Regions from separate parts of the Lysinibacillus canaveralius genome, predicted to be linked through region 1. Evidence: riboswitches for the same ligand, from Rfam matches in the RefSeq annotation. Region 1 holds a riboswitch; each other region holds the start of a gene.

The links. A riboswitch is a leader RNA that binds a small molecule or an ion and turns the genes downstream of it on or off. The one in region 1 is predicted to bind lysine.
Region 2: it holds a riboswitch for lysine, as region 1 does, so the genes downstream of both, AA0Y26_RS12385 (transporter substrate-binding domain-containing protein) here and AA0Y26_RS22235 (transporter substrate-binding domain-containing protein) in region 1, are expected to answer to the same signal.
Region 3: it holds a riboswitch for lysine, as region 1 does, so the genes downstream of both, AA0Y26_RS00855 (amino acid permease) here and AA0Y26_RS22235 (transporter substrate-binding domain-containing protein) in region 1, are expected to answer to the same signal.
Region 4: it holds a riboswitch for lysine, as region 1 does, so the genes downstream of both, AA0Y26_RS15645 (ACT domain-containing protein) here and AA0Y26_RS22235 (transporter substrate-binding domain-containing protein) in region 1, are expected to answer to the same signal.

What each region holds. Positions count from the first base shown of each region.
Region 1 covers NZ_CP154840.1:4,407,649-4,410,811, reverse strand. The annotation lists gene AA0Y26_RS22240 (M20/M25/M40 family metallo-hydrolase) at 1-1,252, opposite strand, end outside; lysine riboswitch at 1,426-1,609, shown strand; gene AA0Y26_RS22235 (transporter substrate-binding domain-containing protein) at 1,691-2,497, shown strand; gene AA0Y26_RS22230 (amino acid ABC transporter permease) at 2,564-3,163, shown strand, end outside.
Region 2 covers NZ_CP154840.1:2,436,684-2,439,846, forward strand. The annotation lists gene AA0Y26_RS12380 (amino acid ABC transporter permease) at 1-518, opposite strand, end outside; gene AA0Y26_RS12385 (transporter substrate-binding domain-containing protein) at 605-1,447, opposite strand; lysine riboswitch at 1,555-1,740, opposite strand; gene odhB (2-oxoglutarate dehydrogenase complex dihydrolipoyllysine-residue succinyltransferase) at 1,943-3,163, opposite strand, start outside.
Region 3 covers NZ_CP154840.1:157,860-161,022, reverse strand. The annotation lists gene AA0Y26_RS00855 (amino acid permease) at 1-1,311, opposite strand, end outside; lysine riboswitch at 1,452-1,624, opposite strand; gene AA0Y26_RS00850 (CynX/NimT family MFS transporter) at 1,764-2,969, shown strand; gene AA0Y26_RS00845 (restriction endonuclease) at 3,029-3,163, shown strand, end outside.
Region 4 covers NZ_CP154840.1:3,083,890-3,087,052, reverse strand. The annotation lists gene uvrC (excinuclease ABC subunit UvrC) at 1-809, shown strand, start outside; lysine riboswitch at 844-1,035, shown strand; gene AA0Y26_RS15645 (ACT domain-containing protein) at 1,167-1,646, shown strand; gene AA0Y26_RS15640 (YslB family protein) at 1,782-2,198, opposite strand; gene AA0Y26_RS15635 (succinate dehydrogenase cytochrome b558 subunit) at 2,469-3,083, shown strand.

The DNA of each region.
Region 1 (3,163 bases):
ATAAAATAATAGCCGGATCTTTATCCTTCATCCATTTCCAAGCTTCCTCGACAACTCGGGCAGCAAACATGCGTGTATCTAATAGCGGATTCGCCAGGAGATCTTGTTTAAATTCATTCATGTGTGCAATGAACGAATCGCCGTTTTCTTCGATTAATAACTGTTCCATTTCTTCATATGTAAAAACTCTCGGCTTCCAAGGGGGCGAGACAAAGGGTTCCCCGCTAATTTCACTGTATTTGCGATATCTCTCTTCGAAAGCAGCCAGTGCGTTGGCAAAAGCAATCGTAGCTTGCTCTTTAAGTTTAATCAGTACGTCCTTTGGAGACCAAGAATGAATAAAGAAATTATAATAAACATAAGCCGATAGTGCTGTTTGAACGGTATAAGATGGTTTTAAATCCGTTTGTTTTAATGATACGGGCGGTACGGTCGTTTCTCCATAAGCCTCATTGCAAAGCTCTGGATTATAGTTGATTTGTTTTGTCAGTTCGGCAGCGATAAAGTTAGGGTCTAAACCTTCAAAAGCTGAACCAACATGTGTTTCGGCACCGGTGATAAAGAATGACGGCAGCAGTTTGCCGACCGTTCCTTTATAGATATAGCGGTTTTCATCCCCTTCAAAGCGAGGTGAAACGAAGTCTGCATTGATGGCTGCAATATATTCAAAACCATGTTCTTCTTTCCACTTTTTCAATGTTTTTAAAGAGGAAAGAACGCCGTGCGAGCCGTCTTCCTCGTCACATTCTGCTAATAATAAAATATTGCCATCCAGTTCATCAAGATGTTCGGAATAGTACTTTAAGAGATAAAGGTTGCTGGCAACACCGCTCTTCATATCAAGAACACCACGGCCAAACAGCCAGTCCCCGGACTCTAAATGTTCCTTGGCTGAAGCGGGCAGCTTTTCATTTTTCAATGCTTCCATCAAGTCATCTGGAGAACAGGCGTGCTCTTTCAGCTGGTTGAAGTCATCAATACCGACTGTATCTATATGACCCATTAAAATAATTGTACGATTGCTGCTTCCTTTTTTTCCTTTAACAAATGCCATGACATTATAGCGTTCTTGATCATCATTTATGGTCTTCTCTAGTGCTACTGAGTCAGGGTTATCTAAAAAGTATGGCAATAAAGAGATAGTCTGGAATAAAGAATGGGCAATTGCCCCCTCGCCGGTTGTATTTACAATACTTTCTATGTTAACAAGCTGTTTCGTATAGGTAAGTATATCGTTACGGCAATTCAACATATGACTGCCTCCTTTTTTTGTCTGTTATTTTATCAAAATGTAACGTAAGATATAAACCTCGTCAAGTACACAATTATACAAATAAATTAAATTGCTATTGTACTATTTAAATTATTCGACTATAATGAAAAACGTTATATTAAATTTCATATCAAATCCTCATCTTTTGCATTAGATGGGGTAGAGGTCGCGATTTATAAGAGTATCCTATTGGAGATTTAGTGAAATCTAGGAAAATAGGAAAAAGGATAAATCGCCGAAGCTTTTGAAATCACTATTTTCAATAAAGCTGGGGCTGCACTCGAACAGGGGCAGAACTGTCACAATTCCTTTGAATTGTGGAGAACTATCACAAGAAATGCAGAGAGATGAGGGTGTATTTAAAGCACTGTCACATAAAAGCGGCAGTGTTTTTTTTATTTCAAAGGAGGAACACAAATGAAAAAGCTTTCTATTTTTTTAGTTGCAGCAATGTTGTTGCTTTTATCCGCATGCGGTACGCAGAAAAATGACCAAGGGGAAAAGGAAACAGCATCAAGCGAATCTGACAATGAGTTAGTGAAAGAAGGATCATTAACATTTGCGATGACAGGGCAGTATCCGCCATTGAACTTCCAAAAGGATGGTAAATTGACTGGATTTGATGTAGAAATTGGAACTGAAATTGCTAAACGGATGGGGCTTGAGGCGAATCCTGTAACCAATCCTTGGGAAACAATTATTCAAGGGCTGAAATCAAATAAATATGATGCAATTATTGGAAGCATGACTGCAACACCTGAACGTGATAAGCAAATTGATTTTACTGAACCGTATTATCTATCCGGTGCACAAATCTTCGTTGCAGAAAATAATAAAGATATTCAGTCAAAAGAAGATTTACAAGGTAAAACAATCGGAGTAATTCAAGCTAGTACTTGGAAGGATATGGCTGAAACATTAACTTCTCCAGATAAGGTGAAAGGCTATCCAGTTGACGTTAATGCACTTCAAGATTTGGCACTTGGACGCCTGGATGCGGTTATCACCGATAAAATTGTTGGGGTAAGTGCTAAAAATGAAAAAGGCTTAAAAATTGAAGCTATTGGGGACTTGTTAAATGAGGACCGCGTAAGTATAGGGGTTGCTGAAGGAAATAAAGATCTCGCAAACAAAATTAACGAGGCGCTTCAGTCCATGATTGACGATGGTACGTATGAAGAGATTAGTATGAAGTGGTTTGATACAAACATTATGCAAAAATAGCTATTAGTATTGCAGGCAAGCGCCTTTTATTAGGCGCTTGTACTATAAAGGAAGGAGGCTGGTCTCATGATTTTTTTACAAAATATCACGGATATTTTTAGTGAACATGGAGTTGCCTTTTTAAAAGCTTCTTGGATGACAATCTCAATAACGGCTATTTCCCTGCTGTTTGCGATGATTATTGGACTTATTATTGCTGGTTTTAAAATTTCTTCAAAAAGGATTCTGAATTGGATTGCCGATATTTATATTGGAATTATCAGGGGCACGCCTCTCATTGTTCAGATTATGTTTTTGTATTATGGGTTGGCCAATATCATTAACTTGGACAATTTCACAGCAGGTGCATTGGCATTAGGTATTCATACAGGTGCTTATATTGCTGAAATCTTTAGAGGATCCGTACAATCAATTGACCGTGGACAGATGGAAGCTGCAAGGTCTTTAGGAATGTCTTCTTCTCTTGCAATGAGAAGAATTATTTTTCCGCAAGCGTTCAAAAGATCGATCCCCCCCTTGGCCAATCAGTTCATTATCGGCTTAAAAGATTCTTCCCTTGTTGCTTATATTTCGGTAACAGACCTATATAACACTGCTCTGGGAGTTCAGGGAGAAAACTATATGCCATTCGAAACTTATTTCGTGGTCGGAATTTATTATTTAGTC
Region 2 (3,163 bases), 2.0 Mb from region 1:
GAAGTATCTTTAATATTCATTACTAACTGATTACCTGTAGCAGGTAAAATATTTCGAGCTACTTGTGGTAAAACGACAAATATCATGGTTTGGAAATGATTCATCCCGATAGCCTGTGCAGCTTCGTATTGCCCTTTATCAATCGACACAATACCCCCGCGTACAATTTCAGCCATATAGGCACCTGTGTTTAGACCTACAACAACTAACGCAGCAATAAATCGATCTAATTCGATCCCATAAGCATAAAGAACATAAAAGACAACCATCGCCTGTACCATCATTGGTGTACCACGGAAAATTTCGACATACACAGAAAGTATGAAATTGAATACTTTTAAAATGACGCTTTTAACCGAACGTTTAGCAGTTGGAATGGTATGCATAATTCCAATAAAGAATCCGATAAATGCACCAATGATTGTACTGATTACAGCAATGGCTAATGTAATATATGCTCCCCTTAAAAACATCGGCCAGTTATTTTGCAATATTGAGATAATGGTTTCGAAACTCATATAAAATCCCCCTAACAGCTTTTGGCTGTTCTCTATCAAATTGAAAAACTAGCCGCGTTATACTTGCGGCTAGCAGCAAATATTATTTATTGAGCAGCTGGTTGGTTGGAAATCGCATTTTCCATCAATTTTTGTCGCTCATCCTCTGAAATGTTAGAAAGCACTTCATTCATCTTATCAATATTCTTTTCACCTTTACGAATACCTATCGCTACAGCTGTATCAGCCGGCTCTGTCTTAAAGCCGTCTTCCAGTTCATTATAAGTAAAGCCATCGATTGCTGCAGCAGCTGAGATAGCTTCTGGACGCTCTGCAACGTATCCATCAATTGCTCCGCTTTGCAAGGCTACACGCATTGCTGGGAAATTATCCATAGCTACCTGTTGGTTTACACCAGGAATTTGATCAATTACTTTATAGTTTGTCGTATTCAATTGAGCCGTAATTTTCGCACCTTCGAAATCTGCCAGTTTAGCTGCCTTTTCATAGGCTCCGCCTTTTTTCACTACTACTACAAAATCAGAAGTATAATAGTTTTCAGTAAAATCAATCGCTGCTTTTCGATCTTCAGTTGGACTCATACCCGCAATAATTGCGTCTACAGCGCCCGATTGCAGCGAAGGCACTAAGCCATCCCATTCCGTTTTTACGATAACTAATTCCTTGCCCAGACCTTCAGCAATTTTCTTAGCGATTTCTACATCATAACCGCCTGCATACTCTTTTGAACCTTCAATTTTCACAGCGCCGTTTGAATCATCATTCTGTGTCCAGTTGAATGGTGGATAGCCCGCCTCCATCCCTACTTTTAGTATTCCGCTTTCATTTTCTCCGTCTTCAGAAGCAGTGCCTTCATCATCTGACCCGCATGCAGCCAGCACAAGTGCCGTCATCATAGCAGCCATCAATAATAATAGTTTTTTCTTCATAAATCTCTCTCCTTTTTATCAGAAAATTGGGTATATTGTGCATATAAAAAGCGACCTTACAGAACTGAAGGTCGCGTTTGATATGTAGCCCATTTCCTCTAGTTCCCTATTGAGATAGCACAACTTACATGATCGGGAAAGACCATGCAAGACAGTTCTACAGTTATTTACTGCAGCCCCAGTATACATAAGCGAGTCTTATGCACACTTCGGCGACATTTCCTTCTTTTTCATTTCAACGCTTTCTCGCAGCTCCATGAAAAACTAATAAATATCGCACCTCTACCTCACGAGATGTGAGGTGTAAATATTGAATTGATGTTACTAGAATACTACAACACTCTGAAATAACTGTCAACATTCAATTTTCGAAAAAGTATACTTAAATACCTATGGCGATAAAAAAAACGCTGAAATTCGTAGCATAAAACTATTAATTATATTGAAATACAGAAAAATCCCACTTGCCTAAACAAGTGGGACAAAGGAATTAAATTAAGAATTTAGCAATAAATCTTCTGGGTTCTCGATTAACTCTTTAACCGTTTTCAAGAAGCCAACAGAATCTTTACCATCGATGATTCGGTGGTCATATGAAAGAGCCACATACATCATTGGACGAATTTGTACTTCGCCGTTAACAGCTACTGGACGGTTTACAATTGAGTGCATACCAAGGATACCAGCTTGTGTACCGTTCATGATTGGTGTTGACATCAATGAACCAAATACACCACCATTAGTGATTGTGAATGAGCCGCCTGCCATATCGTTTAGGCCTAATTTTTTGTCGCGGGCTTTTCCAGCTAGCTCAGCAATATTTTTCTCGATTTCAGCGAAGTTTTTGCTGTTTGCATCACGTACAACCGGCACTACAAGACCTTCTTCTGTAGATACTGCAATACCGATATCGAAGAAGTTATTTAAGTGAATTTCATCACCTGCGATTTGAGCGTTTACGTAAGGGTATTTTTTAAGTGCTGCTACAACCGCTTTTGTGAAGAATGACATGAAGCCTAATTTAATATCATTTGCTTTTACGAATTCATCTTGTTTACGTTTACGTAATGCCATGATGTTCGTCATGTCAATTTCATTGAATGTTGTTAACATTGCTGTAGATTGTTTTACTTCAAGTAAGCGTTTTGCAATTGTTTGGCGACGACGAGACATTTTTTCGATTGTTACACGTCCAGAATCAGCTGCTGGAGCGAATACTAATGGACCACCTGTTGCTGCTGGTGCTGCAGCTGGTGCTGCTGGTGCAGTACCGTGTGCTGCTACGTCTTGAACGCGTACGCGGCCTTGTGGATCTACAGGAGAAATTGCTGCTAAGTCAATTCCTTTTTCACGAGCTAGTTTACGAGCTGCTGGTGATGCAACTACACGCTCACCTGAAGTTTCTTCTACTGCCGCCGGTGCTGGTGTTGTTGCAGCTGCTGCTGGAGGCGCTGCTTTTGGTGCTTCTTGTGCCGGTGCTGCTTCTTGTGCTGGTGCAGCTGGTGCAGGAGCTGCGCCTTCGCCTGCTTCTACTACTGCGATTACTTGACCAACTAGTACTGTGTCGCCTTCTTCAGCAAGGATTTGTGTTAATACGCCTGCTTCTTCAGAGATGATTTCAGCGTTTACTTTATCAGTTTCTAATTCTACGATGAATTCGCCTTTTTCTACGCGATCTCCAACTTTTTTCACCCACTGGGCAATTGTACCTTCTGT
Region 3 (3,163 bases), 320 kb from region 1:
TGTATAGTTCTGGCCAAGAACAACAATCATACAGATTGTAAATGCAAACAGCGGCCCAAACGGATAAAGCGGTGCCACATATGGAAGGTCACTTAAGTTACGTCCTTGTGCCACGTAAGCTTTACGGAAGCGATAATGACTGATAGCAATACCAAGCCATGCAATAAACCCAGACATACCAGAGGCATTTAGCAGCCAAATATAAACAACACCATCTCCAAAGAATGAAGCAAGGAACGATAAAGAACCTACTGCAAGAGTAGCAAGCAGTGCATATACCGGAATACCACGCGTATTAATACGGGCAAATAGCTTTGGTGCCTTCCCATCTACTGCAAGCTGGAACAGCATACGGCTCGCTGCATAAAGACCTGAGTTACCGGCAGAAAGCATAGCAGTCAAAATAATAGCATTCATAACGGAAGCCGCGACTGCTATTCCTAAATTTTCAAATACGAGTGTGAAAGGACTCATCGCAATATCATCAGATAAAAGGCGTTCATCTGTATAAGGGATTAGAAGTCCAATCGCTCCAATAGCAAAGATATAAAACAGTAAAATACGCCAGAATACAGAACGTACCGCCTTTGGAATATTCTTTCCCGGGTCGTCTGTTTCCCCCGCTGTCACACCAAGCATTTCTGTCCCTTGGAACGAGAAACCGGCTGCTAGGAAGATACCGAACATCGCCATGAGACCGCCGTTAAACGGCGCATCCTCTACAAAGAAATTCGAGAATCCGACTGGGTCATTGCCTCCCAGAATACCAAAAATCATTAGGAACGAAACAATGATGAAGATGATAACTGTTGCTACCTTAATCATCGCAAACCAATATTCACTTTCCCCATACGCTTTAACTGATAATAAGTTAAATGTCAGTACAACAGCGATAAATAATACAGTCCATAGAATTGATGAACTATCCGGGAACCAGTACTTCATGATAATAGAAACAGCTGAAATTTCAGCAGCAATTGTAATCGCCCAGTTATACCAGTAGTTCCAACCTAATGCAAATCCAAGCGCTGGATCAACGAAGCGCGTTGCATACGTACTAAATGATCCGGATGTCGGCATAAATGCGGCCATTTCCCCAAGACTTGTCATTAAGAAATACACCATGATACCGATCAGCGCATACGCCATCAGTGCACCGCCTGGCCCAGCTGATGAAATAGCTGAACCTGAAGCCAGGAACAGCCCTGTCCCGATTGTACCTCCCAACGAAATCATCGTTATATGACGGCTTTTCAGCCCTCTTTTCAGCTCCGGTTTATTGCCGAGCTGGTCTATTTTTATTTCACTCATACTTCAAACTCCTCAACTTTTTTGTTGATGGTATTTCGGTATCGAGGCTTGAGCAATTTCACGAATGATCCTTCCTCAGATCATTTAAATAAAAAAGCCGCCATAAAAGTTATGACGGCACCCAAAATACCTCATCAACTTGAAACGATAGCTCACCCGCCGCAGCGGCAGTTCTGTCCCTATTCGAGTACAGCCCCAGCATGGCACTTGAAGAGCAGTGCTATACTTCGGCAACCATTCCTTTCATAAAGCCTCGCAGATTCTCCCAATCTCCGCTATACTAGTCATAATGGTCGCGACCTCTACCCCACTTTCACATGAGGTATAATCTATTAAATTTAAATACTTAAAAAAAGTCTATCATAGCATTTTTTTGTTATCAATGGTTTTCACTTATTCAGTTTTTTCATACATTTCAAACTTTTTATAACAATAAATAAGGAGTTGTCATTATGGAAGATACACCTCATCAAAAAAGCAAAAAAATACAACTAAATAATAAAGTAATTTTATTTACTGTATCTATTATCCTATTAGCGATGACATTACGTACACCGCTCACACTAGTAGGGCCGGTTATTTCTTTTATTCGCGAAAGTTTGGGGATTTCGAATGTTTTGGCAGGATTTCTCACGACCATCCCCCTTCTTGCATTTGCTGTTGTGTCACCTTTTGCACCCCGCATTGCAAGAAAATTTGGTATGGAGTGGACGCTCTTTTACTCTGTCGTATTATTGAGCGCGGGGATTCTGCTGCGTTCATTCGGCACGACTGCCTTGCTGCTCATTGGCACTGTCCTAATCGGTGTAGCCATTTCATTTGGCAACGTACTAATCCCGAGCTTCTTTAAAATGCGCTATCCGCTTCATATTGGCTTGCTAACCGGGATTTACACCGTTTCAATGAACCTGTCAGCCGGTATTGGTGCAGGAATCAGCTATCCCGTTGCATCAGGATCTAGCTGGCAGATTGCTTTAGCGTTAGCTCTTGTGGTTACAGTAGCTGCTCTCTTCTTTTGGATTCCTCAGCTGCGCGGAGAAAAGGTAACATTAGGAGAAGGCGCTTCAAATAGTAAGGGATGGTCTTCTCTCATCCGTTCTCCTATTGCGATTGCCGTCATGCTGGCAATGGGGCTGCAGTCCTTTATTTTCTATACAACAGCAGCATGGATTCCAGAAATCTATATCGCACAGGGAATTGATGCAAACAAAGCAGGCTGGCTTGTCTCGGTATTACAGTTTGCCCAAATTCCAATGACTTTCCTGACACCAATAATCGCTGGGAAAATGACCAACCAACGACCTATTGTGGTCATATTCACTATCTTTTACTTAATCGGCTTTACAGGCGTGCTTATGGAATGGACCGAATATGCGTTCATCTGGATGATCTGCCTAGGCTTTGCCGGCGGTTCTTCTTTCAGCCTTGCTATGATGTTCTTTACACTGCGGACAAACACAGCCTATGCAGCTGCGGAACTCTCTGGCTTCGCTCAGTCGATTGGTTATCTACTGGCCGCAATTGGTCCGATTGGCTTTGGATTAATCAAGGATATGACGGGTGATTGGTTCATACCGAACTTTATTTTTATTATAATTGCCATTTCTTTGTTCTTTTCGGCATATATTGCAGGGAATAACCGAATAATCGACAATTGATGCAAACATACGTACTTATTTTATGATATAATTGCGTATTATATCTAAAGGAGAAAAGTATGTTTCGGAAACGTCGAAGAAAGAGAAAAAAACGCACTCCATACTTGCAGTTGCTACTAATTTTGATTGCAGGAGGTATTGGCTGGTACTATATTAGAACCCTTGAAGGGATTGCTGGCGGAATTGGCGTCTAT
Region 4 (3,163 bases), 1.3 Mb from region 1:
CAAAACGCGGACAGAAGAGGGAGCTTGTAGAGATGGCCACAAAAAATGCCCAGATTGCTATTCATGAAAAGTTCCAGCTGATTGAGCGGCAGGAGGAACGGACAATCGGGGCATGCGAGGCACTCGGCGATGCATTGAATATTTCAACACCGTTTAGAATCGAAGCCTTTGATAATAGCCATATGCACGGAGCTGATCCAGTTTCGGCAATGGTTGTGTTTATCGATGGAAAGCCGGCGAAAAAGGAATACAGGAAATATAAAACCCGTGAAGCAGCCAAGCATGACGATTACGGAGCAATGGAGGAGGTTATCCGGAGACGTTACACAAGGGTGCTAAAGGACAATCTGCCTCTTCCTGATCTCATTATTATTGATGGAGGGAAAGGGCAGATGGAAGTGGCGAGAAGTGTACTGCAAAATGAGCTGGGGCTAGTGATTCCGATTGCAGGCCTGGCAAAGGATGAAAAGCACAACACGTCACAGCTGTTATTTGGTGAACCACCGATGCCGGTGGAAATGAAACGTACAAGTGATGGATTTTACCTCCTGCAGCGAATTCAGGATGAGGTCCACCGGTTCGCGATTACATTTTTACGTCAACAGCATCAAACAAATGCAATCCAGTCAGTGCTTGATCAAATAGAAGGGGTGGGACCGAAACGGAAGCAGCAATTATTAAAGCATTTCGGATCCGTGAAAAAGATACGCGAGGCAAGTGTTGACCAGCTCCTAGAGGCAGGTATCCCCCAGAAACAGGCATACAATATTCATCAATACTTTCAAAAAAATGGATTGAAAAACGAATAGGTGTGTGCTACGCTTACAACAGAATTTTATAGCGAATATAGATAGAGGTGCAGGTTTCAATAGTACCGCTTGTGAGGAGGAGCAACTCCAAGGAACGGGCGTGAAAGGGAAAACTGCCGAAGTGGATAATTGTTGTTCCAATTATTTGCTGGTTTTGCATTTAAGAAATGTAAGACTGTCAGAAAACGCCGGTAAGAGGCTTATTTTCTGGAGAGCTATCTCGACGAACAGATTATAACGTTTATTGAGGCGGCTCTCTACATATGTGGAGAGCCGCTTTTTATATGGGAAGTTGGGGGTCATTATTCGCTTGGCTCGATCGTAAATTGAGGTGCATTTTTTAAGGGGGAAGCAAAGGTGGAAAAAGATTTGATTGTACAAGGCGTGTCCTATGAGGCGGATATTATTCGCCTAACAATTGGCTATGATGCCTATGAGGAGTCAGTAGTAGCAGATATCGTGACAGTATTGGCCGAAAATGGGATCGATATTGATATGATTGTGCAGGTTTTAATGGATGACAGAACCTCGACTATTTCCTTCTCGATGGAGAAAGAAGCGTTTGCTAAAGCGCTTCGTTTACTGGAATCCAGTAAACTGTCCCTTGGCTTTAGTTTTGCGGACTTTGAAGTAGGTCTGGCAAAAGTATCACTTGCTGGATCGGCGATAGGTTCTAATCCAAGAATAAAGGCCCGGATGTTCACTCGTTTATCGAGAGAAGGGATTCAAGTGAAAATGATAAGCTCTTCAGAATACAAAATGTCGGTAGTTGTATCTCAGGGTGAGATGATGAGGGCAGCAAATGCATTGCATAATGAATTTCATGTCGGTTGTTAAAAAGCGAGAAAAAGATTACTTGGTTGAAATACCAGTAAAAACCTTATTTTTTATAGTATCTACAATAATATAGAAAAAAGAGCGCTTTTTAGAAAACTGGAGTGTTCCTAAGGCGCTCTTATTGTCATGTCCTGCTCAGCGGACAGGTTCTTTTAAATCCCATTTTACATTGAATTTAATCGTACCTTGCTTACTATTTTTTTCTTCATAGCATTCTGTTAGAAAGCCATTAATCTTCTGTGTCTGTTCTGCCAGGAAGCCGGCTTCGATTCGGAAGCAGCGTTCTTCGGCCTTCAATGTATCTGCATCACCACTTAGTATGTATATGATTTCATCTTTATCTTGCTTTTCAATCGACAAAATTCCCCATCCGGCTTGTTCAAAAAACATAGGTGCTTCATCAAGGGTGAATAAGGGGAATTTACGTGCTAGTTCCTTTCCGGCCCAGTAAAGTACCTCTTCTTCATGTTTACCAAGGACCGAACGAAGTATATTATCACGTATTAACTCGTAACCGAATGTTGGAATCGTTTTCATGTTATGATCTGGCATCTATAAAAAACTCCCCTCAATATTTTCGTATTTTTTAGACTAATTATTAAGTAAAACAAACTATCGAAGATAAAAAGCGTTTTAACCAGCAGAAATCCTCTTTTTTAGTGTAGATGAAATAATCCGCAGTGCCTTGACGCTAGTACTTTCTGAGAGTACAATGGACATGTCATAATATTGTACCATGATGAAATATGCAGTCAATGCCATTAAATTACAAAGTAATGACAATTGATTAGTATATTTCAAGTACTAAGGGGGGTAACAATCTTGTCGAAAGATCGTGAGTTTTTATGGCGCCGCTTACATTCCCTGCTTGGGGTGATCCCGGTAGGTCTGTTCTTGGTGTTCCACTTATCACTGAACTTCACTGCGGTTGGCGGTGAAGAAGTCTACAATAATTCAACCGGGGTAATGGAATTAGTCCCACATGCATTATTGGTAGCAATGGAATGGATTATTATTTATATTCCATTAATGTTCCACGCGTTTTACGGAATCTATATCGCATTTACTGCTAGACACAATGTGAAGCGCTTCAGTACATTCCGTAACTGGATGTTCGCTCTACAACGTTTTACAGGTATCTTCCTAGTAATCTTCGTTGCTTGGCATATTTTCCAAACACGTGTTCAAAAGGCACTTGGAGCTGAAGTTGACTTTAATATGATGGCTGAAATCGTGGATAACCCATGGATGCTAGGCTTCTACATTGTAGGTATTTTATCCGCTACATTCCACTTGGCGAACGGTATTTGGTCGTTCCTAGTAAGCTGGGGTATTACTCAGTCTCCGTCATCACAACGTGTTGCGACTTTCATCACAATGGCAATCTTCGTCATCCTATCTATTATGGGTGTAGTAGCAATCGTTTCGTTCGTATAATTTAGTTTAGTAGCTTACAATATAGATATGCTACACAGCACATGACTTTTAAAGCAATGTAAGAGGAGTGAGAATCAATC